DNA from 2 places in the Gordonia sp. LMA167 genome. Region 2 is predicted to be linked to the other one. Evidence: riboswitches for the same ligand, from Rfam matches in the RefSeq annotation. Region 2 holds a riboswitch; the other holds the start of a gene.

Region 1 (15,521 bases), 3.2 Mb from region 2:
GTGCGGCGAGGAACATCGCACTCATCAGACCGGCGAGCACGGTCAGTATCTGACGGTGTGTCAGCCCGGCCCCCGCCGTGTTGTCGTCGTGGGCCGCGGTGACGTCTGCGGCCGTCGATTCGGTCATGATTGTCCTTTCACAAGGTCTGTCAGCGACGGATGGTTCTTGTCGCACGGCGGCGGCACGACCATCGTCTCGGCCGCGTCGACGAACCGCGTCAGTAGACGGACGAGCGTCCACAGTTCGTCATCGGTCCAGTCCGACATGGCGTGATCCATCGCGACTCGCCGCACCGTCCGCATGGACTCCACGCGTTCCCGCCCGGCATCGGTGATGACGAGAAGGGTGGCACGGCCGTCGGCGGGGTCGGCCTCGCGACGAACGAGTCCGAGGTCGACGAGTTGTGCCACGTGACGGCTGACCGTTGATGGATCGGCGTTGAGGCTCTCCGCCAACTCTCGCGAGCGCATCGATTGTCGGGCGAGGTGGAAGAGGCCTTTGAACGCCGCCGTCTCGAATTCACCGTCGGCGGTCTTGAACGTGGTGTGCACGGCCCGATCCCGCACACGGATGTACCGCGCGAGTACATCGAACAACTCGTCGATTGCCGATTGATCGAGCACGGTCCCCCTCCTCAGCCGTCGGATCTTTTTACTTTCTCATTGCAATTAGTTGTAGGCTGCAATTAGTTGCCGCCCGCAAGTATGCGCTCGGATTCGATCGAAGGCAAACGAGTACCTACGATCAGAGGTCGTGACTCCTGCACCACCGCCCCCGACGGGAAACCGGCCCCACTTCACTTCGATGCCCGACCTGGCACTTCGGGACCTCGGCGGCGCCGTGGTGTGGACCAACGACGATCTGTTCGCCGAGGCCCAGAACCTGATCAAGACGGCACCGGCCCAGTACCAGCCGGCGACGTTCGGCCACAAGGGTCAGATCTACGACGGCTGGGAGACGCGTCGTCGGCGAGTGGGTGGAGTCGACCAGGCCATCGTGCGCCTCGGCGCGCCGGGTGTGATCTATGGCGTGGTGGTGGACACGTCGTGGTTCAAGGGCAACTACCCGCCGTTCATCTCGGTGGAGGCGGCCGCGGTCGAGGGCGTCGTGTCGGTCGAGCAGCTCCTCAACGACGTCGAGTGGGTGACCATCGTCGAGCGCAGTCCCGCCGAGGGAGACACCCGCAATCCGTTTAAGGTCGACGCGAAGAACCGCTTCACCCATGTACGCCTCACGATGCACCCCGACGGCGGTGTGGCCCGATTCCGCGTGCACGGCCGCGGCGTGCCCAACCCGCACTTCTTCCGCTATGGCCACTTCGACCTCGCGGCGCTGGAGAACGGTGGCCTGATCACGGCCTGCTCCAACATGTTCTACAGCTCACCGAACAATCTGCTGATGCCGGGCCGGGCCCGGAACATGGGCGAGGGCTGGGAGACGTCGCGACGCCGCGACGACGGCAACGACTGGGTGCAGGTCCGCCTCGCCGGCCGCGGACTGGTGAGCCTCGTCGAGCTCGACACCAGCTACTTCCTCGGCAATGCGCCCGGTGCCGCCACGGTCCGCGGCCGCGACGGCGAGGACGGCGAGTGGTTCGAGGTCCTACCCCGCACCGACCTGCAGCCCGACACACGTCACCGATTCGTCATCGACCTCGATCGACCCATGACCGAGGCGCGGATGGACATCTTCCCCGACGGCGGGATGGCGCGGTTCAAGCTCTACGGCACCCTGACCGGCGATGCCGAGGCCGAACTCGTCGAGCAGTGGGAGCGTGGCGAGGCCTGACGCGTCACCTGGCGTCGCCCCGATACCGCGCGCCCGGCGTGCATCCGCGCATGGAGCGACGCGCGCGGATGCCTGATGGGCGCGCGGTTGTCAGGCGACGAGACCGGAGAGTGCGTCGACCAGCCGGTCAATATCCGCGGAACCGGTGCCGAGGCCGAAACTCGCCCGCACCGCGCCGTCCGGATACCCCAACCGGTTCAGCAGCGGGTGCGCGCAGAACTTGCCGTCGCGAACACCGATACCCGCACTGTCGCTGAGGTATTCGGCCACGAGCCGCGGCGCGTGTCCGGCCACGGCGAAGCCGGCGATGCCGACCCGTTCGGTCGAGTCGTCGAAGATCCGTAACGGGGTGACACCGTCGATGCCGGCGAGGCCGTCGTCCAGGCGGGCGAGCAATGCCGCCTCGTGCACTCCGATCGACTCGAGGCCGATGGCCGCAAGCGCCTCGCAGGCGGCCGCGATCGACAAGGCGCCCAGCACATTCGGCGAGCCCGCCTCGTGGCGGGCCGCACCGGTGTGCCATTCGACGCTGGAGCGCCCGACCTCGGTGTCGCCCACGGACACGGTGGCCGACGCCCCGCCGCCGGACAGGTACGGATCGGCCGCGTCGAGCCAGTCGCCCCGGCCGACCAGCACGCCGGCGCCGAACGGCGCGTAGAGCTTGTGCCCGGAGAAGACCAGGTAGTCGATGCCGTGGCTGACCATCGACACCCGACGATGCGCGACCAGCTGCGCGGCGTCGACGAGGATGCGTGCGCCGTTGCGGTGCGCGATCGATGCGAGCCGCCCGATCGGCAACACCTCACCCGTCACATTCGACGCCGCGGTGACCGCCAGCAGCGCCGCCGGCGATGACGCGAGTTCCGCCTCGAGCGCGGTCAGCGTGTCCTCGATCGTCGAGGCGGCGCGGACGACACGCACCCGCGACGATCCGCCGCGAGCCCACGGCAGCAGGTTGGCGTGATGCTCGATGTCGAGTACGACGACATCACCGCACGTCACATGAGCTGCGAGGTTGATCGCATCGGTGGTGCCGCGGGTGAAGACCACGGTGTCGTCGACCCGCCCGCGGACGAACCCCCGTACGACGTCACGGGCCGCCTCGTAGCGGCGGGTGGTGATCTGCGACAGGTGGCCGGCGCCACGATGCACACTCGCGTACTGCGCCAACGACTCCTGCACCACGCGGGCGACGTCGACGAGCGCCGGCGCGCTCGCGGCGTAGTCGAGATTCGCGTACGCGACCGAACCGCCCGTACGGAGCGGCACGAGCTCACCGGCGCCGACGACCTCGGCCAACGGTGCGATCGGTGCCCGCGTGGCACACGAGTGGGCCGATCCGAGGTCGGCGAGGGGCTTGACGAACGGCGCTGAGAGGACAGCAGACATGACAAATACTCCTGGGAATCCGCACTTGCCGTGATCACCTCGAACACGGCCGGGTCGTCACCCGGAGCACCCCACCGCGGAGGAGGGTTGCCGACCAGCGAGCCGGGGCTTGGCACTGGCACTCATGACCCGCGTCAAGATTCGCCCATCGGATGATCGGAGTCAACCTTTGGATCAGCATGCGCGAAACACCCGCGCGAACCCGCGACGGTAGCGTGAGACGCATGGCGAACCTCGACGGCGACGACACCGACGCCGGTGTGTTCGTGCTGTCACGCCCGGACGGCACGGTCCGTGCGCGCGGTGTGCGACGCCGGTTCACCGATGCGCACGCGGCCGCCGACGCCGTGCGCGCGCGGACGGTCGGCGCGATCACCGGCGCGATCCCGTTCGATCCGGCCGAGCCGGCCGCCCTTCTGACCCCGGAGACACTCGCTCGCACCCCCGAACCGCTGCCGGGCCGGGCCGCCACGCCGCACCGCATCGCGTCGGCGACCTATCGTCCGGAGCCGTCGGCCCATCGCGATCGCGTGGTACGGGCGATCAAGGAGATCGCCGAGGGAAACCTCGCCAAGGTGGTGCTCGCCCGGGCAGTGGATCTGATCGTCGAACCGGCGGTCGATCCCGCCGAGCTGCTCACCGCCCTCGCTGCGGGTAACGCCGAGCACAATGCGTTCGCCGTCGACGTCGGCGCGGTCCGTGGAGACGGCGCATGGCTACTCGGCGCCAGCCCGGAGATGTTGTTACGCAAGCGCGGTCGGACGGTGACGTGTCAGCCGTACGCCGGGTCCGCGCCTCGGTCCGATGATGTCGAGGCCGACCGCGCGGCCGCAGCCGCTCTCGCCGCGTCGGCCAAGGATCTCACCGAGCACGCGTTCGTCGTCGACCATCTGCGTCGGCAACTCGCACCGATCTGCGAGGACCTCGACGCACCGACGTCGCCCGAGGTGCGCTCCACCGGCGAGATCTGGCATCTGGCGACGACCATCCACGGAACCCTTCGCGACGACACGATGACCTCGCTCGACCTGGCACTGCGTCTGGGTCCCACGCCGGCTGTCGGTGGAACACCGAATTCCGTGGCGGCACAGTTCATCATCGACAACGAGGAGCCGCGGGGACTATATGCCGGTGCCGTCGGGTGGTGCGACGAATCGGGCGACGGGGACTGGATGGTGACGATCCGGTGCCTCGAACTGGCCGCCGACCGTCGGTCGCTGCGGACCTGGGCCGGCGGCGGCATCGTCGCGCAGTCAGACCCGCAGGCGGAGGTGGACGAGACCACCGCGAAACTGCGGACCGTCCTCAATGCGCTCGGGATCGAGCATGCCTGACGACTTCCTGATCGCGCGCAATCCGGAGGAGGGCTCCTCGCTCCCCTACCTCGTACGAATTCCTCTCGGCGCCAACGGGATCATCCTCAAGGTCCGCGAGACCTGGCCGCGCACCAGCAAGATCTACTGCCATCGCGCCGTCGAATGGCCGTCCGATCCGGAGATCGTCGAACAGCTTCCGGTACGGGCCGTATCCCGGCGCGGCGCCGCCATCGACCTCGTCCTCGAGCGCGGCCGGGAGAACCGATCGCAGTTCGTGCTCACCCAGGCGCGCGGTCGGGAGATGATCTTCTGGCAGTCACGGCGCACCACCAAGCAGGCACGTCCGAACGTGGCGATCCCGAAAGCCCGTGCGCACGGTCAGGTTCTGACGATCGTGGTGGACAGCGGCGAGCGTTACGCCTATGGGTTCACACATCAGCAGGCCGAGACGACCCGACGCAAATTGCCTGCCGGCGACTACGCGGTCACCGATGGTGAGACCGTGATCGCCGCGGTTGAACGCAAGTCGATCGACGATCTGAGCTCCGGTCTGACGTCGGGCAAGATAACCTACCAGCTCTCCGATCTCGCCGGATTGCACCGCGCCGCAGTCGTTGTCGAGGCACCCTACAGCGCGGTGTTCAAACGCGAATACGTCGCGGGTTCGACACTGGCCGAAGCAGTCGCCGAAGCCCAGGTGCGTTTTCCGCAGGTGCCGATCGTGTTCTGCGACAACCGCAAACTGGCCGAGGAGTGGACCTACCGCTGGCTCGGCGCGGCACTGCACGAGTGGCATTTGTCCACCCGCACCGACATCGTCGTGAACGATCTGCAGGGCCCCGCCGCCGGACCGGCCGAGATCCGCGCGTGGGCAGTGGCCAACGGAGTCGAGGTACCCACCAAGGGCCGCATCCCTGCGCGCGTTCGCGAGGCGTGGGAGAAGCGCAACGACAGACAGGACTGAGTACTCACCGTGGATTCGGTGGGCTCTGCGCTGTCCGTCACCAGGTTTCGATACGCCCTCCGCTAGCGCTCCGGCCTACTCAACCAGCGGACGATGCGCACCAACCGGCCCCGAGCCACATACCCGACGCCGACCGTATCGAGTCAGACCACCCCGACCCTCAGCCCAGCGCTCCCCACTGCGGTCCCTGAGGAGCGAGGCGCCAGCCGAGCGTCCCCACTGCGGTCCCTGAGGAGCGAGGCGCCAGCCGAGCGTCCCCACTGCGGTCCCTGAGGAGCGAGGCGCCAGCCGAGCGTCCCCACTGCGGTCCCTGAGGAGCGAGGCGCCAGCCGAGCGTCACGAAGGGCCGACCCCTTCGTGACGGGCCTCCGCAAGCTCCGGCCCTCCTCAGGGATCGGGTGGACAGCGCTCCGCTTCTGCCATATCGCGTGAAGACGCTCGCAGATCAGGGATCGGGTGGACAGCGCTCCACTTCCGCCCATATCGCGTGAAGACGCTCGCAGATCAGGGATCGGGGGCCAGCGTTTTACTCACCCAAGCCGAGATCACGACCCGCCCAGCGCCTGATCCAGATCCGACAACAGATCCTCGACACCCTCCAGGCCGACCGAGAGTCGCACCACGGAGTCCGTGACCCCGATCGCCGCACGGCCTTCCGGGCCCATCGCCCGGTGTGTGGTGGTCGCCGGGTGGGTGATCAACGACTTCGAATCGCCGAGATTGTTCGAGATGTCGATCACGCGCAGACCGTTGAGCACCTCGAAGGCACGTTTCTTGCCTTCGACACCGCCGCGGTCATCGATCTCGAAGGTCACCACGGTGCCGCCGCCGGACATCTGCGCCTTTGCGAGCTCGTACTGCGGATGCGACTGCAGGAAGGGATATTTCACCCACCGGACGCGCGGATCGGCCTCGAGGAACTCGGCGATGCGCAGCGCCGACGAGACCGAGGCGTCGAGCCGCAGGCGCATCGTCTCCAGCCCCTTGAGCATCGTCCACGCGTTGAACGGACTCAACGCCGGACCGGTGTGTCGCATCAGGGTCTGCACCGGGCCGTCGATGTACTCCTTCTCGCCGAGCACCGCTCCGCCCATCACGCGTCCCTGCCCGTCGATGTGCTTGGTGCCGGAGTACACGATCACGTCGGCGCCCATATCCAGCCCGCGCTGCAGCAGCGGCGTGGCGAAGACGTTGTCCAACACCACCTTTGCACCTGCGGCGTGAGCCATCTCGGTCACCTTGGCCACGTCGACGAGGGTCTGCATCGGATTGGACGGGGTCTCGAAGAACACCGCGGTCGTCGGCTGCGACAGCGCCGCCGCCCACTGATCGAGGTCTTCACCGTCGACGAACACGGTTTCGACGCCCCACCGCGGCAGGATCTCGTTGCACACCACGAAGCACGAGCCGAACAGACTGCGGGCGGCCACCAATCGGTCCCCGGTCTTGAGCAGCGCACCCAAGGCCACGAACACCGCGGCCATACCGCTCGCGGTGGCGAAGCACGCCTCGGCGCCCTCGAGTTGACGGAGGCGCTCCTGGAACATCTCGACGGTCGGATTGCCGTAGCGCGAGTAGACGAATCGTTCGTCCTCACCGGTGAACGCACGTTCGGCCGCTTCGGCCGAGTCGTAGACGTAGCCACTGGTCAGGTAGAGCGCTTCGGAGGTCTCGAAGAATCCCGACCGGTCCAGGCCGGCCCGTACCGCGAGCGTGTCCGCCGAGACGCCCTCGGGCAGCTGTTTGCTCACGATTGCCGCCACGGCAGGTTCAGGGCACGCCAGCCGACGGCACCACGGTGGTCGTTCTCGTCGAGGGCGCCCTCGAATCCGTCGAGCACGTTGTAAGCGGCGGTCACGCCGTCCGCGGTGGCCGCCTCGGCCGCGCCGATGGACCGGTGGCCGGAGCGGCAGATGAAGATCACCTCGTTGTCGTCGGTGACACCCGCGTCACGGAGTTCAGAGACGAAGGCCTGGTTCGGCCGACCGTCGGGAAAGGTGTTCCACTCGATGAAGACGGTCTTCTTGCCGATGACCTCGAGGTCCGGCACACCGACGAACGCCCACTCGGCCCGCGTCCGGCAGTCCACCAGGACCGCCTTCGGGTCGTCTTCCAGTTTCTTCCACGCCTCTTGCGGCGTGAGATCACCCGCGTAGCTCACGAACCACACACCTTCCAGTCCCCGTCTTCTCGCACCACGACCACCTTGGTGACCTGTTGCTGGTCGGGCTTGTCGTCAAAATGCCAATGTACCTGCGCGGTCGCACGGTCTCCCGACACGGTGATGTCGGTGATCTCGGGGATCACGATGTGCCCGTTCTGGTCGTTCGACTGCCGGTTCTCCGCGAGGAACGTCGCCTCGTCGGGAAAATCGCCGGATGCGAGGTCGGCCGCGCATGTCGACGCCCGATACTTCGGGTAGTCGAGTTCGTTGCGGGCCGTGTAGGCATCGTTCACAGCGTGCTGGACATGTGCCTCGGTACTCATCCGGTCATCGGCCGGTCGGATCAGGTACGAGATGCCGATGCCGGCGGCGGCGATCACGACGACGCCGAGAGCCACCAAGAACGGCAAGGCGTTCTTCCAGCTCGGCGGCGGAGCGGCCGGCTGCTCCTCGCCGGGGTCGACGGAGGCCGAACGGTCCCGGTCACCTGCACGCTTGGCCATGGCGCGCAGTCTATCGATCGCCGTGAACGCTTCGATTTCGGGCATCGCGGACCCGACCGCCGTCGGCGGCGGTGGGCGCAGTGCGATGGGGCAGGCCACGCACCCGCCGACGTCGCGTATCGATCCTAGTGAGGTAAACCTCACTAGGAGATTTTGGTCGTGGCCGATCAGCGCCTACCGTAGAAGGGATAGCGTCGCGTCAGCGGCTACCATCAGCGACTCTTCGCCGGAGTCCTACGAGAGCCAGTTCCACGAGAGCCAGGAAGCACCTAATCCATGAGTGACACGAGCCGCCCGTTGCGGGTTGCGATCGTCGGTGCCGGTCCCGCCGGGATCTACGCCGCCGATGCGTTGATGAAGTCCGACACCGCCAAGGACCGCGGCGTCAGCATCGACCTCTACGAGCGCATGCCCGCGCCCTTCGGCCTGATCCGCTACGGTGTCGCTCCCGATCACCCGCGGATCAAGGGCATCATCACCGCTCTTCACAAGGTGCTCGACAAGCCGCAGGTCCGGTTGCTCGGCAACATCGACTACGGCACCGACATCACCCTGGCCGAGCTGCGCGAACACTACGACGCGGTGATCTTCTCGACCGGCGCCACCGACGACCGCGCCCTCGGTATCCCGGGAATCGAGCTCGACGGCAGCTACGGCGCCGCCCAGTTCGTCGCCTGGTACGACGGCCACCCCGACTTCCCGCGCACCTGGCCGCTGGAGGCCGAGAAGGTCGCCGTCATCGGTGTCGGCAACGTCGCCCTCGACGTCGCGCGCGTTCTCGCCAAGACCGGCGACGAACTGCTGCCCACCGAGATCCCGGCCAACGTCTACGAAGGCCTCAAGGCCAACAAGGCCATCGAGGTGCACGTGTTCGGTCGTCGCGGCCCGGCACAGGCGAAGTTCACCCCGCTCGAGCTCAAGGAGCTCGACCACTCGCCGAACATCGAGGTCGTCGTCAATCCCGAGGACATCGACTACGACGAGGGTTCGGCTGTCGCACGCCGCGGTTCGAAGATCACCGACCAGGTCGCGACGATCATCGAGAACTACGCGATCCGCGACCCGAAGCAGGGCGCGATCCACAAGCTGTTCCTGCACTTCTTCGAGAACCCGGTGGAGATCCTCGGCGAGGACGGCAAGGTCGTTGGCCTGCGCACCGAGCGCACCCAGCTCGACGGCACCGGCAACGTCAAGCCGACCGGCAAGCACACCGACTGGGAGGTCGGCGCGGTCTACCGGGCTGTCGGCTACCTGTCCGACAACCTCCCGCAGATCCCGTTCGACACCCAGGCCGGCGTGATCCCGAACGAGGCCGGACGCGTGTTCGACGAGGGCGCACACCTGACCGGCATGTACACCACCGGCTGGGTCAAGCGCGGCCCCGTCGGCCTCATCGGCCACACCAAGGGTGACGCCAACGAGACCGTCGACTGCATCCTCGAGGACATGGCCAACGGCGTGCTCAACGAGCCGACCAAGCCGTCCGAGGACGCCGTCATCGAACTGCTCGAGAGCAAGGGCATCCCGTTCACCACCTGGGACGGCTGGTACCGCCTCGACGAGCACGAGCGCGCCCTCGGCGCCGCCGAAGGCCGCGAACGCGTCAAGGTCGTCGAGCGCGAGGACATGCTCGCCGCCAGCGAACCCCACAAGGTCGAGAAGGCGTAGCCCGCCAAGCCCCCCGCCGCAAGATAGGCTCCCAACGCAAGCGATGGGAGCCGAGAGAACCCGGCGAGGCAACGGCCGCTTCACGCCGAGAGAACCCAAAATTCCACCGAGGGAACCCACAGCCTGATTGTCAGGTGCGATTGGTGATCGCGGTGGGTTCCCTCGGTGAAATTTTGGGTTCTCTCGGCCCCCATCGGTTGCTCTGGGAGCCTTGGTTTCAGTTGGCTAGTTCTGCTGGTTGCGCCAGTTCTGCCAGTAACCGAAGTTGTTGGTCAGGTTCTCGGCCTCGTCACCGAAGGTGAAGCCGGAGATGGTCGCCGGGAAGCAACCGAACCACTTGGTCTCGATCGGGCGGACCCAGCGCTTGGCCTTGTTGTCCCACTTGGACATCGACTCACCGGGCTTGAGTTCCTTGACCCGCACCGACGCGCCGTTGATCTCGTTGAGGATCACGTTGTGCATCGTCGTGCTGCCGATGTTGCGGACGGTCATCCAGCGGTACATGTACCAGGCCTGATTCCAGGGCTGTCCCCACTGTCCGAAGTGACACTCGATGCCACCGATGATCTGCAGGTCTCCGGGCGCCGCGGCCTGTGCGGGTGCGGTGCCGGCAAGCGTGCCGGCGGCGATTCCGACGGTCGCCAGTACCGCAGTGGCCGCACGCTTGAATGATGCTCTCATCAACCTCTCCTCCGTTGTCCGCGTGATGTTCTGGTGACACTATCGACGCCCACCCAGCGAATCGTTACGCACTCCAAAGGATCCTCACAGGCGCATTCGGCTTTTCGTTATGCAACGGACACGCTTCCGGATCGGCCCCGGGATCTGCCACAAGGAACTTTGGTAAGGTTTACCTTCGTGCGTCGCCTGACCGGAATTGTGCTGCTCAGCGCAGTGCTGGTGTTGGCCGTTGTCGCGTCCATCGCGATCGGGACCCGCCCTCTCGGACTCGGCGACGTGCTCGACGCGTTGCAGGCCGGCGGATGGCCGCATCTGGGTATCACCGACTTCCACGGGGTGCCGTGGGTCGTCGTGGAAACCCCTACTCCTCCGGCCGGCGCCGGCGATGTCTACGGCATCGTCTGGGATCTTCGCTTCCCGCGAACCGTTCTCGGTCTCGCGGTGGGACTCGCCATCGGCGCCGCCGGTGCACTCGCCCAGGGCCACACCCGCAACCCGTTGGCCGATCCCGGGATGCTCGGGGTGAATGCCGGTGCGGCGTGCGCCGTCGTCGTCGGCGTCTATGTGCTCGGCATCCAGAGTCCGGTCGCGTACATGGCGTTCGGGCTGATCGGTGCGCTGATCGCGGCGAGCGCGGTCTTCGGACTGTCGGCGCTGTCCGGGGCGAGTCCGTTGACGCTGGTCCTGGCCGGCACGGGCCTGTCGGCACTGCTGCTGGCGATCACGTCCGGCATCGTCCTCTCCGACAGTGTCACCCTCGACGCGTGGCGCTTCTGGAACGTCGGCGCGACCACCGGCCGCGGACTCGACGTGTTCTCGGCGAGCCTGCCGTTCATCGTCATCGGGCTGATCCTCGCGCTGGGCAGCGGCTACTTCCTCAACGTGCTCAGCCTCGGCGAGGACATGACCAAGGCGCTCGGGTCGCGGGTGGTGCTCATCCGATCCATCGGCATCCTCACGATCACCCTTCTCATCGGTGCCGCCACCGCGGCATGTGGGCCGATCGTGTTCCTCGGGCTGGTCGTGCCGCACATCGCCCGCACCTTCACCGGGCCCGACTATCGGTGGATCATCCCGTATTCGGCACTGCTCGGCGCCATCCTGATCCTCATCTGCGACATCCTCGGTCGAGTCATCGCCCGGCCGGGCGAGGTGCAGGTCGGGGTGGTACTAGCACTGGTCGGGGCGCCGTTCCTGATCGCCCTGGTCCGCCGACGGAAGCTGGTCAGCGTATGACCCTCGACCTCGGGCCCGACATCCGGCCCACGCCCGAACCCGCGGCCCCGCGGCCCCGGCCGACGACGACTCGACGCGTCGTGCGGGTGGGCCCGTCGTCGTGGATCCTGCGGCCCCGGATGCTCGTGGTCGCCGGCGTCGGCGCCGCGATCACGCTGCTGTTGTTCCTGCTCAGCGTCGGCGTCAGCGACTACCCGATGGGGCCGCTGGACGTCGCCCGGGTCCTGCTCGGCGGCGGCACCCGCATCGAGAACGTGGTGGTCGTCGACGTCTCGCTGCCCCGCGCTCTGGTGTCGCTGTTCGTCGGCTTCGGTTTCGGGATGGCGGGGGCGCTCACCCAGCGGATCGCCCGCAACCCGCTGGCCACACCGGACATCCTCGGCATCACCGCGGGTGCGAGCGCCGCCGCGGTCGCGGCCATCGCGTTCTCGGGCACGTGGGGTGCGTGGCTGGCCGGGCTGGGTGTCCCGACGGCCGCACTGCTGGGCGCACTGGCCACGGCGGTGGCGATGTACCTCCTCGCCTGGCCGGGGCGGCGGGCCAACGCCGGCATCGACCCGTTCCGCCTCGTCATCATCGGCGTCGGGGTCACGTGGATGCTGCAGGCGCTGACCAGCTACATGCTGACCCGCGCGCAGATCGGTGACGCCGCGCGCGCCCAGACGTGGCTGGTGGGGTCGGTGTCACAGGCCACCTGGTCGGACGTATGGCCCTCGCTCATCGCGGTTGCCCTCGGAATCGCGATGGTGGTCGGGCTGTGCCGACCGATCGGGGTGCTCGGACTCGGCCCCGACATCGCCCGGGGACTCGGCGTCAGCGCCGGCCGCGTGACCGCGGTGGTACTGCTGGTCGCGGTGGTGGTCACCGCGTTGTGCGTCTCGGCCGCCGGTCCGATCGCGTTCGTGGCATTGCTGGCCCCGCAGATCGCGCTGCGGCTGACGGGTTCACCGCTGCCCACCCCACTGGCGTCCGGTCTCGTCGGGTCGGTGCTCGTGCTCGGCGGTGACCTGCTGTGCCGCACGGTGCTGCCGGGCAGTCTCCCCGTCGGCATCGTCACCGCGGCGATCGGCGGGCCGTTCCTCATCTACCTCATGATCACGATGTCCCGGAAGGCCACGGTATGAACGGCGAGACCCTGACCGGCGGTGGCCGCCACGACGTCGACCGGCCCGCCGACGACACCCGGTGCCGACTGCGCGCCTCGGGTCTGAGCGTCGGGTACGACGAACGCGTCGTCCTCTCCGACCTCGACATCGCGATCCCCGACGCGGCCATCACCACGATCATCGGACCCAACGGGTGCGGGAAGTCGACCCTGCTGCGCGCACTGTCACGGCTGCTGCCGCCACGGGCCGGCACGGTGTTCCTCGACGATCACGACATCAACCGGATGCGACCCAAGACGGTGGCCCGCACCCTCGGCCTACTCCCCCAGAACCCGGTGGCGCCCGAGGGTCTCACGGTCGCCGATCTGGTGATCCGGGGTCGGCACCCGCACCAGCGGTGGTACCAGCAGGCCACCGCCGCCGACGAGGCCGCGGTCGCCCGAGCGCTCGAGCAGACCGAGACCGCCGATCTCGCCGACCGTCCGATCGACGCCTTGTCCGGCGGGCAACGTCAGCGGGTGTGGATCGCGTTGACGCTCGCCCAGGAGACCGACCTGCTGCTGCTCGACGAGCCGACCACCTACCTCGACCTCGCCCACTCCGTCGAGATCCTCGACCTCGTCCACACCCTGCGCGCCGACCACGGCAAGACCGTCGTGATGGTGTTGCACGACCTGAATCTGGCTGCCCGCTACAGTGATTCATTGTTCGTGATGCGTGATGGCCAGATCGTGACCCATGGCCGGCCCGCTGAGGTGATCACCGCCGACCTCCTCGCGGACGCCTTCGGATTACAGGCACATGTGATGGAGGACCCGGTCGCCGGTGGACCGATGATCATCCCGTTCGGCGTGCATCATTCCCGAGCGAGCTCGACAGCGCCAACGGCACCATGACCGCCGCGGGAATCCACAAGGCGAGCAACGAGAACCACCGGAAGCAGTAGCCCCCGAGCAGAGCACCGACCGCCAGCAGCGACCACATGCCGAGCGAGATCAGCCAGGCCCACCGGCCCAGACCGGCCCCGCGACGTTCCCCCGAGGTGACCGTGTCGGCGAGTTGCCGGGCCGCCATCACGAGAGTGCCGGTCACATAGGTCAATCCGTACGGCACTGTCGCGTCCTTCTCGAACACCGCGTTGATCATGCCGGTGGCCACGGCGACGACGAGCATGCCCGCCGTGCCGGCGCCGGACACCCCGGTGTCGACGCCGACGCCGGGCTCGAACGTCGCCAGCGTCGCGCCCAGGGTCAGTCCGCCCAGCACCGACCAGAGCAGCCACACGCGCGGCCGGGTCCGGGTGCGGTTGATCATCGACCCGACGAACACGCCGGCGAAGAACAATCCGATCAAGGCGGCACACACCCCGACATCCGACCAATGCCCGAGGCTCGGCGACACTCCCAGCACCGTCGTGTTACCCGACATGAACGAGACGAAGTTCGCCTGCAGATAGATGAATGCGATGGCATCGACGAAGCCGGCGACGAGCAGCAGCACCGGGGCGCGTGAATTCACCAGATCCCTGCCCCGACCAGCCAGATCGCCGTCGCGACCAGCGCCGCGAACAGTTCGATGCCCATCGTGATCACCGCCGCCTTCGACGCCGCGACGGTGCCCCGCCAGGCGGCCCGGCCGCTGCGGGTGCGGGCGAGTTCGGCCAGCAGCGCACCGACGACGAAACCGATGAACAGACCGATCACCGGGATCACGAAGAATCCGACGATCCCGAGGATCCCACCGACCGCGATGGTCGTGTTCGGGATGCCGTCGTTTTTCAGCGATCGTCCGGCGACGACGTACTTGATGCCCTCACCGGCCACGATCACGAGGGCAGCAGCGGCGAAGATCCCCCACGCCCAGCCGCCGACGAGGAACGCCCAGACACCGATCGCCGCCATGACGAGCAATCCGCCCGGCAGGATTGGAAACACGATGCCCAGCAGACCGACGAGGATGACCGCCCCGACGAGCAGTTCCCCACCCAGCGACATCGCTGCCGGTCCGGGTCAGTCGACCGAGGCGCGAGTGGTCTTGTCGGCCGGGGGTTGCTCGGCCGGTCGCGGTGGGGGCGGCGGTCCGGCCGGTCGGGCACCGTGCGGTGGGATCGGCCGTGGCGGCGGCCCGCCCGGGCGTCCGGGCATGCCTCGTGGCGGAACCGGTCCGCGCGGGGGCATCGGTCCCGGCCGCGCGCCGGGCGGAGGCGGCGGCCCCGCGGGTCCCCCTCGCGGCGGACCGGGCGGTCGCGGCGGGCCCGGGGGCACCGGATTCGGCGGTGGGCCCGGTCGCCGTGCCGGCGGTGGCCCTGCGGGCGCACTCACCGGTTCCGGGGTGGCCCGCTCGAACGGACCACCGGACACGGGCGTCACCATCGACGCGGCCTGGAGCGCGCGCTGGCGGGCGGTCGCGATGTCGTCGGCGGTCGCGGTGACCACACCCATCCGGCGACGGCGGTGGCTCTCCGGCTTGCCGAACAGCCGGATGTCGGTCTCCGGCACCGCCATCGCGCGCGCGACGTTGGCGAATCCGATCGCCGGTTCGTCGAGCTGTCCGTAGATCACCGCCGATGCCCCGGGCGAGGCGAGGGTGACATCGACCGGCAGACCCAGGATCGCGCGGGCGTGCATCTCGAACTCCGAGAGGCGTTGCGTCGCCAACGTCACCAATCCGGTGTCGTGCGGACGGGGGCTGACCTCGGAGAAGTA
Region 2 (15,521 bases):
CGGTTGCTGCCGCGGGCGCGACTGCACCGGCACACAGGCGGGCACGTCGACCTCGTGCTGAAGGCCACCGAGTTCGGGCCTGCGATCGATGACTTCCTGGGCCCACCGCGGCCCGGGCGGATCAGGCCGCGCAGCGTTCGCGGCCGGCACCTCACCCCCGGCGGGTGATCGGCCCCGCTGCTTGATCGACAGAGCGTTTGATCGGCACGACGCTGATCGGTACGGCGCTGATCGGTACGGCGCTGATCGGTAGGGCGCTGATCGACAGGGTGGCGGTTGATCGACAGGGCGGGTCGCGAACACGGACTGATAGTCTCCTGCGGTGCGGCCACTCGTCATGCCCATCTGCGTCATCGCGGCCCTCCTGATCGCGGTTGTCGCCGCACCGTGTGCGACTGCCATTCCGGTACCCACACCGGTCACCGACCACTGTCCCCACCGGGTCGCACCACCGCCGCCCGTCGACGAGTCCGAGGTCGTGGCGCCGGGTTCGGCCACCCCGACCCCGCTCGAGGTTCCGGCACCACCGGTCGGCGGTGACGGGCTCGGTGGGTGTGGTGTCGTGGCGGACCCGGCGCTGGGTCCGGTGCCGCCACGGCTCACGTCGGCGGGATGGCTCGTCGCCGACCTCGACAGCGGCCGGGTGATCGCGGCGAAGGATCCGCACGGGCGATATCGCCCCGCGTCGACCATCAAGATCCTGCTCGCCCTGGTCGCACTCGATGAACTCGATCTGGACACCGTGGTGACACCGACGGTCGAGGACTGGAGCAGCGAGGGTGACTCGTGTGGGATGGGCCCCGGTGGGCACTACACGAACCGCGACATCCTGACGGGGCTGCTGGTGGTCTCCGGGAACGATTGCGCCAACGCTCTCGCCCGCGAGCTGGGTGGCGTCGACGCCACCCTGGCCAAGATGAACGCCGAGGCGCGCTCCCTGCACGCGCTGGACACCCGAGCCGCATCTCCCTCCGGCCTCGATGCGCCGGGCATGTCCACGTCGCCATATGATCTCGCGCTGATCTTTCGGGAAGCCATGCGCAACAGCACATTTCGTTCGATGATCGGGCTGGCGTCGTACCACTTCCCGGGCTATCCCAAGCGCCCTGACGTGCCGGGCGACAAGGACCACCCGGGCTATCTGATGCAGACCTCCAACCAGCTTCTGCTCGAGGGCTATCCGGGAATGCTGGGCGGGAAGACCGGCTACACCGACGACGCGGAGAAGACCTTCGTCGGCGCGACCGAACGCGACGGCCGGCGGATTCTCGTCGTGCAGATGTTCGGCCTGACCATCGAGTCCGACTCGTACTGGGACCAGGCGAAATCGCTGTTCGACTATGGCTTTCGCGCACCCGCCGATGTCCACGTGGGCGAACTGGTGGCCCCGCCGAACCCGACCGCCGCGCCGAGTGTCTCGCCCACGACCGCACGCCCGTCGCAGGCGACGAGCCAGGCGCAGGCGAACTCCGGAACCGATCAGCCCACCAGTTGGTCGATCCGGATCCTCGTCGGCCTCGTCGCCGCGCTCATCGCGATCGGCTTGCTACTGGTCGCGTTGCGGTTGTTCTCCAGGCGTTGATCGGGGTCCTACCACCGTCGATTCATCGACGTAGCAACCATCCCAGCAACGCGCTCATCACCGCACCGATGCCGGCCACCGCGACGAGTGTGGCCGGCCGGGGCACCGGACTGACCTCGTAGTTCGGCGAGACGACCACCGGCGGCACCGTCTCGGGTTCCTCGGCCACCTGGTATTGCTCGTTCATCGCATCGGTGGCACACCACGCCGCCGCGTAGAGGATGATGCGCGAGGCGAGGTACACGAACACCATGACGCCGAAGATCGGGCCGAAGGCCACGCCGGCCGGGCTGCTCAAGACGGACTTCAGATAGACACCACCGACCGCTTTGACGATCTCGAACGCGACTGCGGTGAGCAGGCCCGCTTTCACCGCATTGCGGTAGGGCAGGTCCACCAGCGGCAGACGTGCCATGACGAAGGTGAAGAGCAACCAGGAAGCGAAGACCGAAACGGTGATCGAGACGACCCGGATCACCGTCGGAGCCCACGACGCATCGTCGGCGCCCACCCACGACAGGATCTGATTGGGCAGACCCGAGCTACCCAGGCCGGTCAGGGCCATCGTCACGATGAACGCGATTCCGAGAAGTGCGAACGAGACCAGGTCCCAGACCTTCGACATCACGGCGTTCCGTTGGACACGGCCGCCCCACATCTCGGTCATTCCGGCGCGCACGCCCGACATCCAGCCGATACCCGTGAACGCGGCACCCAGGAGTCCGACCACACCGACGGTGGTGCGGGAGTCGATCGCCGAGTCGATCAGATCGGAGACCTGATCGCCCATCTGACCCGGCATGTTCTCGACCACCGCATCCTGGATCTTCTCCAGCATCTCGGGTTGGTTGGCCAGGACGAAGCCGGCGATCGCGAACGCCACCATCAGAATCGGCACGATGGCCAGCATGCTGTTGAAGGAGATGCTCGCCGCGAAGCGGTTTCCGAGTCGGTCGTTGTATCGCTGCACCGTGTTGATCAGATGATCGAGCCACGCCCAGCGTTCCCGCGCGTCACCGAAACCCGTCTTCGCACGTTCAACCGCACCTTTGCCGGTATCCACCACCGAACTCACCTGCATCGCCTCCTCGGTCGACCACGGGTCGGTCCGACGAGGAACCGATCACCGTCCGGGCGCCAGGAAACCCACTCTGTCATAGACCGCGGCCAGTGTCCGCGACGCGACCGAGCGGGCGCGTTCGGCACCGCGCGCCAGGATGGCATCGAGTTGGGCCGGATCGTCCATGTACTCGGTGACACGCCCGCGCAGCGGCGTGACGAACTCGGTCAGCACCTCGGCGGTGTCAACCTTCAAGTCCCCGTAGCCCTTTCCCTGATACTTGTCCACCAGGACGTCGACCGGGGTTCCACCGAGGGCCGACTGGATGGTGAGCAGATTGCTCACCCCCGGTTTGGCGGCCGGATCGAATCGGATCTCGGTATCGGTGTCGGTCACGGCCGAGCGGATCTTCTTCGCCGAGCGCTTCGGCTCATCGAGCAGGTTGATCAACCCACGATCGGACTCGGCCGACTTGCTCATCTTCGCGGTCGGATTCTGCAGATCGTAGATCTTGGCGAACTCCTTGACGATGTAGGCCTCGGGCACCTTGAGCACCTTGCCGAACCGTGAATTGAAGCGCTGCGCCAGGTCACGCGTCAGCTCAAGGTGCTGACGCTGGTCCTCTCCGACCGGCACCTGATCGACGTCGAAGGCCAGGATGTCTGCGGCCATCAGGATCGGGTAGGTGAACAATCCGACTCCGGCGGCATCCACCCCCTGTTTGGCCGACTTGTCCTTGAACTGCGTCATGCGGCTGGCCTCGCCGAAGCCGGTGATGCAGGACAGGACCCAGGTGAGCTGGGCGATCTCGGGGATGTGCGACTGCACGTAGATCGTCGAGCGCTCCGGATCGACGCCGACGGCGAGTAACTGCGCCACGCTGAGTCGGGTCCGTTCGGCCAGCGTCGCCGGGTCGAACTGGGCCGTGATCGCGTGCATGTCGGGGATGAAGTAGAACGCCTCGAAGTCATCCTGCAGCGCCACCCACTGACGGACCGCACCCAGATAATTCCCGAGGTGGAAGGAGTCGCTGGTCGGCTGGATGCCGGACAGCACGCGCGGCCGCGCCGCGTCCGGCCGGGAGACGTCACTGCTCATGTCACCAGTCTCTCAGATGCACGCGAGCTGAATTCCGCGAGAGTCACCTCCACGACGACACCTCGAGGACGACGCCTCGACATCGTCGGGCCGCCGGCGCTCAGTCGTAGACCACGGTCATCGGTGCGTGATCGGACCAGCGCAGATCGTAGGCATCCGCGCGGTCGACCCAGGCCTTGACCGCGCGCTTCGCCAGGGACCCGTTGGCGAGCTGATAGTCGATCCGCCAGCCGGAATCGTTGTCGAAGGCCTTACCGCGCCACGACCACCAGGTATATGGCCCTTCCTCGCCGGGGGTGAGATCGCGCATCACATCCGACCAGCCGGTGTCGAGCCGGTCGGCAACCCACGAGCGTTCGTGCGGCAGGAAGCCCGGGCTCTTCAGATTGCCCTTCCAGTTCTTGATGTCGGGCTCGGCGGGCGCGATGTTCCAGTCCCCGCCGACCACCACATGGCGACGTCGGCGGCGCAACCGATCGAGATGGTCGCCGAACTCGCCGAGGAAGCGCACCTTCTCGTCGAACTTCGCGACCTCCTTGGGTGCCGACGTCGCCGCCGCCCCCTTCGGCAGATAGAGGCTCGCCACCGTTGTCGGGCCCGGGCCGGCGTCGAGATCCGCCTCGATATAGCGCCCGGCGGGGTCGAACTCGGCGCTGCCGAATCCGACCCGCACCGCGGTGAGCGGGATGCGACTCAGGATTCCGACCCCCGCGTGCCCCTTGACGACCGACGAGCACATCGCGAGCTCCCAGCCGTCATCGAGCGCGGGTGCCAGAGCGTCGCGGGCCTGCTGTTCATCGGCCCGGATCTCCTGCATCAGCACGACGTCGGCATCCGATCCGGGCAGCCATGCGAGGAGTCCGCGGTTGGCGTCCGAGCGATGCTTCACTGCGGCCCGGATGCCGTTGACGTTGACGGTGCTGACGGTGATCGACACGGACACGAGGGTAACGCCCACTGTGGTGCGCCCGTACCAGAGGTAAGGCAACCCTTGCCGGGAGCCATCCTTTATGTAATGCTTGCCTAACTGAATTGATTCGAGGTGAGAGCCATGTTCGTCTGCATCTGCCGAGCGGTGACCGAGGACGAGGTCCACGAGCACTGTTCATCCGGCGCCATGTCGGTGGACGCCATCGGCGATCGCTGCGGTGCAGGCGAAGGCTGCGGGACCTGCCTCGAACGGCTTCAGGAGATCATCAACGAGAGGACCGCCACCGCGACCGCGGCAGCATGACGGACGACAGCTGAGCCCGCTGTCCACAACCTCGCGTCTTGAGCGGACGCGAGGTTGTCGTCATGTTAAGTTCGCAGTACCACGGCGAACGGAGGCTCGGTCATGCGCGGTGACGACGAAGTGATCGCTCTACTGAACGAACAGCTCACCAGCGAGCTGACGGCGATCAACCAGTACTTCCTGCACTCCAAGATGCAGGCGAACTGGGGCCTCACCGAGATCGCGAGCAAGACGCGCGCGGAGTCGATCGAGGAGATGCAGCACGCCGAACGCCTCACGGACCGAATCCTGTTCCTCGAGGCACTCCCCAACTATCAGAAAATCCTGCCGCTGCGCATCGGTCAGACCCTGCGCGAGCAGTTCCAGTCGGATCTCGCGATCGAACTCGAGGTCGTCGACCGTCTTCGTCCCGGCATCACGATGTGCCGCGGCAAGGGCGACGTCACCAGCGCCAAGATCCTCGAGGACATCCTCGCCGACGAGGAAGAGCACATCGACTATCTCGAGACACAACTCGAGCTGATGGACAAGATCGGCGAGCAGCTCTACCTGTCGAAGACGATCGCCACTCCCCCGACGATCGGCTGAGGCCACGTCGGTCGGCCGCCACTCACAGAGCACTCTCCACGACCTCGGCGGTCGGGTTCGCCACCCGGCCGCCGCTGTGTCGACTCGCGAGCAGCGCCAGCCCCAGGACGAGCACACCGGCGATCGCCAGCACCGAACCCAGCATCGACGGCGAGCGATAGCCGTGGCCGGCCGCGATCACCACACCGCCGAGCCACGCGCCCATGGCGTTGGCGATGTTGAGGGCCGAATGGTTGAGCGCGGCCGCCAACGTCTGCGCGTCGTCGGCGACGTCCATCAGGCGAGTCTGGAGTGCCGGAATCGTCGACGACCCGGACAGGCCGATGGCGAAGCTGAAGATCATCGCGGCCCACACGTTCTGCATCGTGAGCGCGAACAGCATCAGTGACGCTGCGGTGGCGATCAGACCGGCCAGGATGCCGATCGGCACGCTGCGATCGGCGACGGCGCCGCCGACGATGTTGCCGGCGACCATTCCCAGTCCGAAGAGCATCATCGCGATGGGCACGACCGACGTCGACACTCCGGTAACGGTGGTCAGAGCCGAGTTCAGATAGGTGTAGAACGCGAACATCCCACCGAACCCGACAACGCCGATGAGCAGCGTGAACCACACCTGTGGGCGCGCCAGCGCGCCGAGCTCGGTCACCGGGTTGGTGACCCGCATGTCGGAGAGGTCGGGCATGAAGCGGACCAGAGCGACGATCGTCGCGATGCCGATCACCACGACGAGTCCGAAAGCGACTCGCCAGCCGAGGGATTCACCGAGCCAGGTGGCCATCGGCACACCGAGCACGTTGGCCACCGACAGCCCCAGCATCACCTTCCCGACCGCCTTGGCCCGATCGCGCGGTCCCGCCAGGTGCGCGGCCACCAGCGCTGCGACACCGAAATAGGCCCCGTGCGGCAGCCCGGCGATGAATCTCGCGACGATCAGCAGACCATAGGTCGGTGCCAGGACCGTGAGGAGATTGCCGGCGGTGAAGGCGACCATCAGGCCGATGAGCAGGGCCCGCCGGGACACCCGGGCCGTGATCGCCGCGATCAGCGGGGCGCCGACGACGACACCGAGTGCGTACGCGGAGATGACGTGCCCCGCGGTCGGCTCGCTGACACCGACGGTGTCGGCGATGTTGGGCAACAGCCCCATCGCGACGAACTCGGTGGTTCCGATCCCGAAGCCGCCGAGCGCGAGGGCCAGGATCGCCCAGCGCCGGACGGATCGCGAGGATGGCGTGGCGGCGTCGAGGAAGGCAGGGGCTGTGGACACTCAGTCACCAACCTCCGCGAGCACCGGACCGATTCCGTGACCCTGGGGTGAGTTCGTTCACAAGGACTGCCCCGCACCGGACCGGTCTCACGGGTGACCGCGAAACGCCGCGGCTCGAACCGCCGAGCAGTCGATATCCGGTGGTGCCGAGTGGTCTATTCGGGCTCGCCCGACGCTGCTCCGTCGCCCGAGGTGGCCTCGCTCTTGCCCTGACCGGAGGATGTCCCACTCGTGGTGACACCGGGTCCCGATCCGCCGCCTTTGTTGTCGCCGTCGTCCCCGGTGCCTCCGTCGGCGACGTCGGTCGGTCCCGATCCGCCGCCCGGGCCTTCGGTGGTCCCCGTCGTCGTGCCACCGCTGTCATCCGCCGCCGGGGCACCGCCGTTGTCCTCCCCCGACGCACCGGACGGGATCGACGACTGCTCGGTCGGCGGGCTCGGCGGTACATACCCCGGGGCGTCGGTGGGCCCCGACTCGTACGACCCCTGATCATCGGCCGGTTGCTCCTCGACCTGGATGGATGACGATACGACCGGAGGCGTCGTATCCGAGGCCTGACCGGCGGGCACCGTCTGCGTCATCGTCGGCGACGGGTCGACCGACTCTCGTTCAGCAGCGGAGCCGTCCACGGCGGGCTGGTGTGCATCGCCCGGATGCTCGATGACGGCCAGACGCTGCACGACGTCGTCGCGCTGGTCCGCGGACGAGTCCGACGAGAGGTCAGCGGTGGCGGCGAATGCCGAGACGGGAGTGGTGCCGGTGGTCGTGACCGGACCGATGATCTCTCCCGCCCAGTACTTGACGAAGTTGGCCGGTATCAGCACGATGCTCTTCGCACTCGCGGCCAGCGCCTGCACCCCTGCCTTCACCTCGTCGGGCGCGTTGTTGACGATGCCGTCCAGGATGTCCTCGAAGACGAATACGTCCGGGAGGTAACCGCCGTAGCCCAGGTACGGCAACGGCGGCAACTGGTCCTGCACGAGCAAGACCAACGGCTGCAGATTGGCGAGTTTGGCCCCATAGGGCAGGTCGACCTTCCACCGGTCGGCGAGGAAGTCGGGGACCTGCGACCCGTCCAGTCCGATGGCATCGACGCCCTGACGGATCACGCCGACGATCGCGGAGTCCTGGTGAACCTCGCAGGTTGTGGTCGACGAACCGGCCGCCGTCTCACAGGTGGTGTCGCCCCACTTCGTACCGGTCGACGAACTGTAGGGGTCCAACCACATCTGATAGGGGTAGTACCCGTGCTTGGTGAAGTAGCCGACCAGCGCATCGATCGCGCCGATCGGGTCGTGAACCGGGTCGGGCACATCGCAGATGCCATCGCCGTCGACGCAGACGGTGGTGACCGGGACGTCTCCGAATCCGCCCTCGCGCGAGCCGCTCATCGTGAGCCCGGGGAAGATACCGGGTAGTGCCAGTTCGACACCTTCACCGTCGACGGTGCCGTCCCGGCGGGGGTCGGAATAGAGCTCCCCGGAGATGATCGGAATCGGGTGTCCGTCGGAGTCGAGGACCTGGTTGCCCTGATCGTCGAGGAGGTACTTCTGGATCTCGACGTCGTCCGACGTGTCGTCGGTGCCGTTGATGTCGACCTTTCCGACGCGGTCGTTACCGATGTCGGAGAGCACGTCGCCGGCAACGCGGGCTCCTTGCGAATAGCCGGTCACCACGACGGGCTTGCCCGGGCATTCACTTTGGTAGGTCGCGATCGCCTTCTTGGTGGCAGCCTCACCGTCTGCGACGCTCTCGTCGTATCCGAGAGCACCGAGAGGCCACAGTGTGGTCGGATAGTCAACCCGGATGACCTTCAAGGAGTTCTTCGCATCGGGGTCGTTCGGATCGTCGTAGTACGGGCTCGTCGGATCGTCGACGATAACGGTCTCACCGTCCTGGATGACCGGCTTGCGCCCCGTGTACCGCTGCTCGACCCCGACCATCGACGCGGCTTCCGGGTCATTCGTCCCGCCGACGACAACCACCGCACCGCCACCACAGTCGTCGGCCCGCGCCGATCCGACCGCGCCGGGGAGACAGAACGCGGCGACGACCGCGAGACTCGACCCCACGGCCACCAGCGTCGCGGAGTATCGGGCAGTTGCGCGGGGCGGCATGGACATGTGTCGTGGTCTTTCGTCCAAACGGCGACAACGCGTCAGGTGCGACGGGTTGGTCAGGGCTTGGGTCAGCGTAGATCCACTATCCGAAAACACGAATTGCTGTTAGTTATGCTAAAGATGCCTAGCAGGGGTTTTACCAAGACAAATACCGAAGTTCATCCTTTTGGATGACACCTGTCCTCACATCAGATCACCGCGATCGGGAGGGTTCTCGACCGGCAGGGGCCGTGCTATATCCTTGACGCCAGGTCATGAGCATCAGCGTCAAGCCCCGGCTTGCTGATCGGCAACCCTCCAACCGCGGTGGGGTGCTCCGGGTGATGACCGGGTTGAGGAACGCATACGCGTTCCGAGGCAAGCGCGGGTCCGAAGGTCGGACCCCACCAGGGTCGTTGCACCCTGCCGACCGTAGAAAGTGATGACACTGTCATGTCTGACGCCACCGAGGGCATCGATCCGACGGCCGCCTGGAGCTTCGAGACGAAGCAGATCCATGCCGGCCAAACCGCAGACCCAACCACCAATGCGCGGGCGTTGCCGCTGTACCAGACCACGTCTTATGTCTTCAACGACACCCAGCACGCGGCCAACCTGTTCGGCCTCGCCGAGCCCGGAAACATCTACACACGGATCATGAACCCGACGCAGGATGCGGTCGAGCAGCGGATCGCCGCTCTCGAGGGTGGCGTCGCGGCGCTGCTGCTCGCGTCCGGGCAGGCCGCCGAGACCTACTCGATCCTCAACATCGTGGAGACCGGTGGGCATGTGGTGTCCAGCCCCCGGCTGTACGGGGGCACCTACAACCTCTTCCACTACACCTTGCCGAAGTTGGGCATCGAGGTGTCGTTCGTCGACGATCCCGAGGATCCCGCCTCGTGGCAGGCATCGATCCGCGACAACACCCGTGTTCTCTACGGTGAGACGATCTCCAACCCGAACAACGAGATCCTCGACATCGCCGGCATCGCCGAGGTCGCCCATCGCAACGGTCTGCCGCTGATCGTCGACAACACGGTCGCCACCCCGTACCTGCTCAATCCCCTCGAGCACGGCGCCGACATCGTGGTGCATTCGGCCACCAAGTACATCGGCGGTCACGGCACCGCGATCGGCGGCGTGATCGTGGACGGCGGAACCTTCGACTGGCGCGTCCAGCGGGACGGAAAGGATCTGTTCCCCGGATTCACCAACCCCGACGAGAGCTACCACGGTGCCGTGTTCGCCGATCTGGGAGCGCCGGCCTACGCGCTGAAGGCGCGCGTCCAGTGGCTTCGCGACACCGGCGCGGCGATCTCGCCGTTCAACGCCTTCCTGCTGGCCCAGGGTCTGGAGACGCTGAGTCTCCGCGTCGAGCGCCACGTCGCCAACGCGCAACGGGTGGCCGATTACCTGGAGGCCCACGGCCAGGTCGAGTCGGTGGCCTACGCCGGCCTGCCCTCGTCCTCCTGGTACGACCGCGGCCAGAAGCTGTTGCCAAAGGGGCAGGGAGCGATCGTCTCGTTCGAGATCGTGGGCGGGGTCGACGCGGGCAAGGCCTTCGTCGACGCGCTCTCGCTGCACAGCCACGTCGCCAACATCGGCGACGTCCGGTCGCTCGTGATCCATCCCGCGTCGACCACACACAGCCAGCTGACGCCCGAGGAGCAACTCGCGGCCGGAGTGACGCCGGGGCTGGTGCGCCTTGCCGTCGGGATCGAAGGCATCGACGACATCATCGGCGACCTCGAACAGGGTTTCGCCGCGGCGAAGTGAGTACGGGACAACCAATCCGAGGTGCATTGCAGAGTGAGTGAATTGTGTCGGTGAGTATCGAACCGCGAACCCAGCCAGCAGACGAACCCGACTGGGAGCACATGCCGGACGGGGCGATGGCCCGTGTCGACATCGGCTCGGTCTCACTCGACAGCGGCGATCGGATCGACGACGTCACCCTGGCCTTTCAGCGCTGGGGGACGTTGTCGCCGACCCGCGACAACGTGATCCTCACCCTGCATGCACTCACCGGTGACTCCCACGTGACCGGGCCTGCCGACGATGATCAGCACCTGTCGGCCGGTTGGTGGGACGGTCTGATCGGTCCGGGCTGCGCGATCGACACCGACGAGTGGTGTGTCATCTCGGCGAACGTGCTCGGTGGGTGCCGAGGTTCGACCGGGCCGGCATCGACGGCGCCGGACGGGCGACCGTGGGGTTCACGGTTCCCGCAGATCACCGTGCTCGACCAGGTGCGCGCCGAACGTGCCCTGATCGATCGCCTCGGCATCACCGGGATCGGCGCCGCCGTGGGCGGATCGATGGGTGGGGCCCGCGCATTGGAGTGGGCCATCGAATACCCCGAGATGGTGCGCAGTGCGCTTGTCCTCGCCGTCGGGGCACGCGCGACGGCCGATCAGATCGGGACGCAGACCACTCAGATCGCGGCGATCAAGGCCGATCCCGATTGGCTGGGCGGCGACTACCACGCGACGGGACGGATCCCGACCGCAGGCCTGGGCGTGGCGCGACGCATCGCGCACCTCACCTACCGCGGCGAGGTCGAACTCGATCAGCGATTCGGGGATACCCCGCAGGCCGACGAGGAACCGCTGACCGGTGGCCGCTATGCAGTGGACAGCTACCTGCAGCACCAGGCCGACAAGCTGATCCGACGATTCGATCCGGGCAGCTACGTGGTGCTCAGCGAGGTGCTCAACCACCACGACGTCGGGCGCAACCGTGGTGGCATCGAAGCCGCACTGCGCGGCTGCCGGGTGCCGGTGATCGTCGGCGGAATCGCGTCGGACCGCCTGTACCCCTTGCGCCTACAGATCGAATTGGCCGAGCAGCTGGGCAACTGCGTCGGGGGGCTGCACGTGCTGCACTCCGACAACGGTCACGACGGTTTCCTGACCGAGTTCGACTCGATCAGCGACCTCCTCAAACGCACCGTCGAGATCGCGCGCGCCTGAACGTCTCCCGCATCACCGGGACGGCGTTGTCGTCGTCGTCGTCGACGGCGCCGTCGGCGTCGTCCGCTGTGGCGCGGCCTGCTGCGGCGCCGGCGGAGGTGGCGTCGGCTGAGTCGACTCCGGACGCAGACCGGGCGGCAGCAGTTCCGGCGGGATCGTCGGTGCGGGGTTGGTCCCCTGCGGCCACGGCAACGACGGAAGCGGATACGGCACGAGCGTGCGCGTCGGCGCCGAGGACGACGGATCCGACGGCATCGTCGGAGGGAGTTCGGTTGTCGCCCAGCCTGGGACGTCACCCCCACGGGGTTCGGTACGTTCGGTCGTCGGCAGAACCGGCTGCGCCTGTGCCTGCGGGATACGGGGTTGCGGCACCACCACCGACGTCGTCGTCGTAGGTGTCCGCTCTGTCGATGACGTGGCCGCCGACGTCGCCGAGGATGTGGTCTGCGGCGCGGTCGTCGACGGGGCGGGCTCATTGTGCCCGGCCAGCGACGAGCTGACGGCATAGATCGTCATCGTCGCCGCGGCGAGAATCGCGCCGACCACGGCCAGCGGGGTTGCGGACAGCCACTCCCGGTTGCGCCGCCCACCGATGAAGGCCAGCCGCGACGTGGAGGTCGGGGTGGTGTTCGCGCGCGCCAGGATGGCCCCACCGATCGACGCGGCCAACTCCGGCGCGTTCGGGACCACGACCTCGACCTTGACCTCGTCGGGGACGATCGCCCGTACCGCCGGAAGGTTCGCGATACCTCCGACCAGGACGACGGCCTCGGGCCGGACTCCCCGCTCGGCGCTGTCCCACAGGTATCGCCGCAGGACCTCGCGCGCCTCGCCGACCATCGGCCCCACGGCCTTCTCGACGGTGCCCGCGGTGAGTGTGGTGTGCCCGCCGCCGTCGGCGAGCAGGATCGAACCGGTTCCCGCGGACGATGACGGTGCGGTGACCTCCTCCTTCGCGGCCCGGCACGCGCTGAGCAGAGCCGCGCGGCGCCCCCGCGCGACACGTGATTCCGCGGCGTCGTCGGCCGAGGTCAGCTGGGACACGATCGCCCGGTCGACGTCACGACCGGCCAGCGCACGTGATCGCTGCGGCGCGGAGATGCGGTTCATGGGCAACTCGACCGTGTACAGCGACATCCCGGTGTCGCCACAGTCGGCGACCACCACGGTCCCGAACCGATCGATCTGGCCGGTCGCGGACAGGTAGGCGACGACGGCCTCGTCGTCGTCGACGAGGTGGATCTGACGGCGCGGGCCGCTCCCTCGCGACCGGAGCTCGCGACGCTGTTTCGCGGTCCGGGCCGCGACCCCGATCGGTCCGACGCGACGACCGGCGCCGCGCGCCGCCGAGAGCATCAGGTCGATCCCGGCGTTGACCCGTCCCGCGACATCCAGACCATCACTGCGATCGACGTCGATGACCCGGGTGTCGACCACACTGCGCCCGGCGTCGTCGCGGGTCAGCAGGACGTAATGAATCATTCCGTCGCCTGCGGAGACACCCAGCGACGTCGATTCGTCGGGAATGGTCGAGTCCTCAGTGGTGATCGTCGAAGTGATGCGTGTTCCCCCGCTCCTCAGAGCCCTCTCTGGCCAGTTTAGGTCACGTGTTGGTATCTATTGTAATCAATCTGTGCCCAAAGGATCGATCGAGGTCGCCAGCCATAGGATCAGTGACCCTACCGATGCCATGACGGCGACATCAAACAATTTACTTCTGACCTGCAACAACCCAACTCTGGATGTGGGAATGAAGGCACGGAGGACGGCGCCGAGCAGCAACACGGAACCGAAAACGAAGGCACCCCGACGCCAACGATCGAACAACACCAGGATCGCGGCGGCCAGCAGACCCAGCAGCACGACGAAGTACGGGATCTGGACCACGTACCGCCGAACCCGGCGCGCGCGCCGTATCCGCTCGATCCGGGTGGGCGTACCGGTGTGTGCGGGGTCGGGTGAGGTCACCCGACGGTTCCCGCCGCGGTTCGCTCGGCCAACTGCGCCTCGGCCCGCTCCACGACGTTGACGAGCAGAAACGCGCGGGTCAGCGGCCCCACGCCGCCGGGATTCGGCGAGACATGGCCGGCCACCTCCCAGACGTCCGGAGCGACGTCACCGGTCAGGCCGGCATCGGTACGGCTGACGCCCACGTCGATGACCGCGGCACCCGGCTTGACCATGTCCGCGGTGATCAGATGCGGTACACCGGCCGCAGCGATCACGATGTCCGCCCGCGACACCTCGGCCCCCAGGTCGCGGGTACCGGTGTGGCACAGGGTGACGGTCGCGTTCTCGCTGCGCCGGGTCAACAGCAAACCCATCGGTCTGCCGATGGTCACACCACGGCCCACCACCGTCACGCGGGCACCTGCGATCGGAATGTCATAGCGGCGCAGCAGGTGCACGATGCCGCGCGGCGTACAGGGCAGTGTCGACTCCTTGCCGAGCACCAGCCGTCCCAGATTGATCGGGTGCAGACCGTCGGCATCCTTGGCCGGATCGATCCGTTCCAGCGCCGCGTTCTCGTCGAGGTGGCGCGGGAGCGGCAATTGGACGATGTATCCCGTACAGTCCGGGTCATCGTTCAGGTCGTCGATCGCCGCATTGACCTCTTCGGTCGTCGCATCCGCCGGGAGATCCTTGCGGATCGACGCGACACCGATGCGCGCGCAGTCGGCGTGCTTGCCCTTGACATAGGACTGCGAGCCCGGGTCGTCGCCCACCAGGACAGTACCCAGGCCCGGCATGATGCCCTCGGCCCGGAGCTTTTCCACCCGGACCGCGAGGTCGGCGAAGATCTCGTCGCGAGTGGCCTTGCCGTCTAGTCGTATCGCGCTCACGAGAGTCCATTGTTCCATTCCCGCTACTGTGGCTCGACGTGGACACACTCCCGGGCCCGGACGGGGCCGCGACATATGCACACGTCGTCGCTGCTTCGGACCGGATCGCGGGCAGGCTGCGGCGCACGCCTGTGCTGGACACCACCGTGGACACCGCGACCGGGCCCCTCGACGTGGTGTTCAAGCTCGAGTATCTGCAGGTCGGCGGCTGCTTCAAACCGCGCGGCAGCCTCAACGCCGTGCTGCACGCACGCGAGGCGGGCCGGCTCGACGACGCCGGAGTGCTGGTCGCGTCGGGCGGCAACGCGGCGATCGGCGCAGCGTGGGCCGCCCGGATCGCCGGAACGAGGTGCACGGTCGTGGTCCCGGAGACAGCGCCGCCGGTGAAGGTCGACAGCCTGCGCGCCCTGGGCGCGACGGTGCACCAAGTGGGCGACCGCTATCAGATGGCGGCCGACGCCGCCGCCGAGCTCGCCGAGCGCTCGGGCGCGCTGCTGCTGCATGCGTACGACCTGCCCGACGTCGTCGCGGGCGCAGGCACGATCGGACTCGAGCTCGCCGACGACGTCGACGGCGCTCTGACAACCGTCGTGTGCGTGGGTGGGGGTGGTCTGCTCGGCGGTCTGACCGCGGCGATGCGACCAGGTGATCGGATCGTCGCCGCCGAGCCGATCGGGTCGTCGTGTCTGCGCCAGGCCCTCGACGCCGGCCATCCGGTGCCGGTGGAGTTGGACAGCATCGCGTCCGATTCACTGGGTGCCACCCGCATCGGGGA

What was found. Region 2 has a riboswitch for S-adenosylmethionine ahead of ACVT6V_RS13965 (bifunctional o-acetylhomoserine/o-acetylserine sulfhydrylase). Riboswitches for the same ligand answer to the same signal wherever they lie in the genome.
Region 1: another riboswitch for S-adenosylmethionine. It lies ahead of ACVT6V_RS28440 (aminotransferase class V-fold PLP-dependent enzyme); the one in region 2 lies ahead of ACVT6V_RS13965 (bifunctional o-acetylhomoserine/o-acetylserine sulfhydrylase).

The regions. Positions count from the first base shown of each region.
Region 1 covers NZ_CM176708.1:6,334,389-6,349,909, forward strand. Annotated here, with positions in the region: gene ACVT6V_RS28425 (MDR family MFS transporter) at 1-127, opposite strand, end outside; gene ACVT6V_RS28430 (MarR family winged helix-turn-helix transcriptional regulator) at 124-624, opposite strand; gene alc (allantoicase) at 806-1,789, shown strand; gene ACVT6V_RS28440 (aminotransferase class V-fold PLP-dependent enzyme) at 1,880-3,178, opposite strand; SAM riboswitch class IV at 3,195-3,308, opposite strand; gene ACVT6V_RS28445 (isochorismate synthase) at 3,403-4,512, shown strand; gene ACVT6V_RS28450 (ERCC4 domain-containing protein) at 4,505-5,458, shown strand; gene ACVT6V_RS28455 (O-succinylhomoserine sulfhydrylase) at 6,004-7,209, opposite strand; gene ACVT6V_RS28460 (rhodanese-like domain-containing protein) at 7,206-7,619, opposite strand; gene ACVT6V_RS28465 (Rv0361 family membrane protein) at 7,616-8,125, opposite strand; gene ACVT6V_RS28470 (FAD-dependent oxidoreductase) at 8,402-9,793, shown strand; gene ACVT6V_RS28475 (hypothetical protein) at 10,019-10,474, opposite strand; gene ACVT6V_RS28480 (FecCD family ABC transporter permease) at 10,652-11,710, shown strand; gene ACVT6V_RS28485 (FecCD family ABC transporter permease) at 11,707-12,834, shown strand; gene ACVT6V_RS28490 (ABC transporter ATP-binding protein) at 12,831-13,712, shown strand; gene ACVT6V_RS28495 (YoaK family protein) at 13,654-14,334, opposite strand; gene ACVT6V_RS28500 (DUF456 domain-containing protein) at 14,331-14,810, opposite strand; gene purT (formate-dependent phosphoribosylglycinamide formyltransferase) at 14,826-15,521, opposite strand, start outside.
Region 2 covers NZ_CM176708.1:3,087,451-3,102,971, reverse strand. Annotated here, with positions in the region: gene ACVT6V_RS14010 (alpha/beta fold hydrolase) at 1-168, shown strand, start outside; gene ACVT6V_RS14005 (D-alanyl-D-alanine carboxypeptidase family protein) at 338-1,582, shown strand; gene ACVT6V_RS14000 (YhjD/YihY/BrkB family envelope integrity protein) at 1,605-2,657, opposite strand; gene trpS (tryptophan--tRNA ligase) at 2,706-3,740, opposite strand; gene ACVT6V_RS13990 (exodeoxyribonuclease III) at 3,841-4,677, opposite strand; gene ACVT6V_RS13985 ((2Fe-2S)-binding protein) at 4,792-4,974, shown strand; gene bfr (bacterioferritin) at 5,077-5,562, shown strand; gene ACVT6V_RS13975 (MFS transporter) at 5,585-6,832, opposite strand; gene ACVT6V_RS13970 (PE-PPE domain-containing protein) at 6,988-8,955, opposite strand; SAM riboswitch class IV at 9,203-9,322, shown strand; gene ACVT6V_RS13965 (bifunctional o-acetylhomoserine/o-acetylserine sulfhydrylase) at 9,385-10,707, shown strand; gene metX (homoserine O-acetyltransferase MetX) at 10,752-11,903, shown strand; gene ACVT6V_RS13955 (Hsp70 family protein) at 11,916-13,385, opposite strand; gene ACVT6V_RS13950 (DUF3017 domain-containing protein) at 13,530-13,829, opposite strand; gene ACVT6V_RS13945 (bifunctional methylenetetrahydrofolate dehydrogenase/methenyltetrahydrofolate cyclohydrolase) at 13,868-14,746, opposite strand; gene ACVT6V_RS13940 (serine/threonine dehydratase) at 14,785-15,521, shown strand, end outside.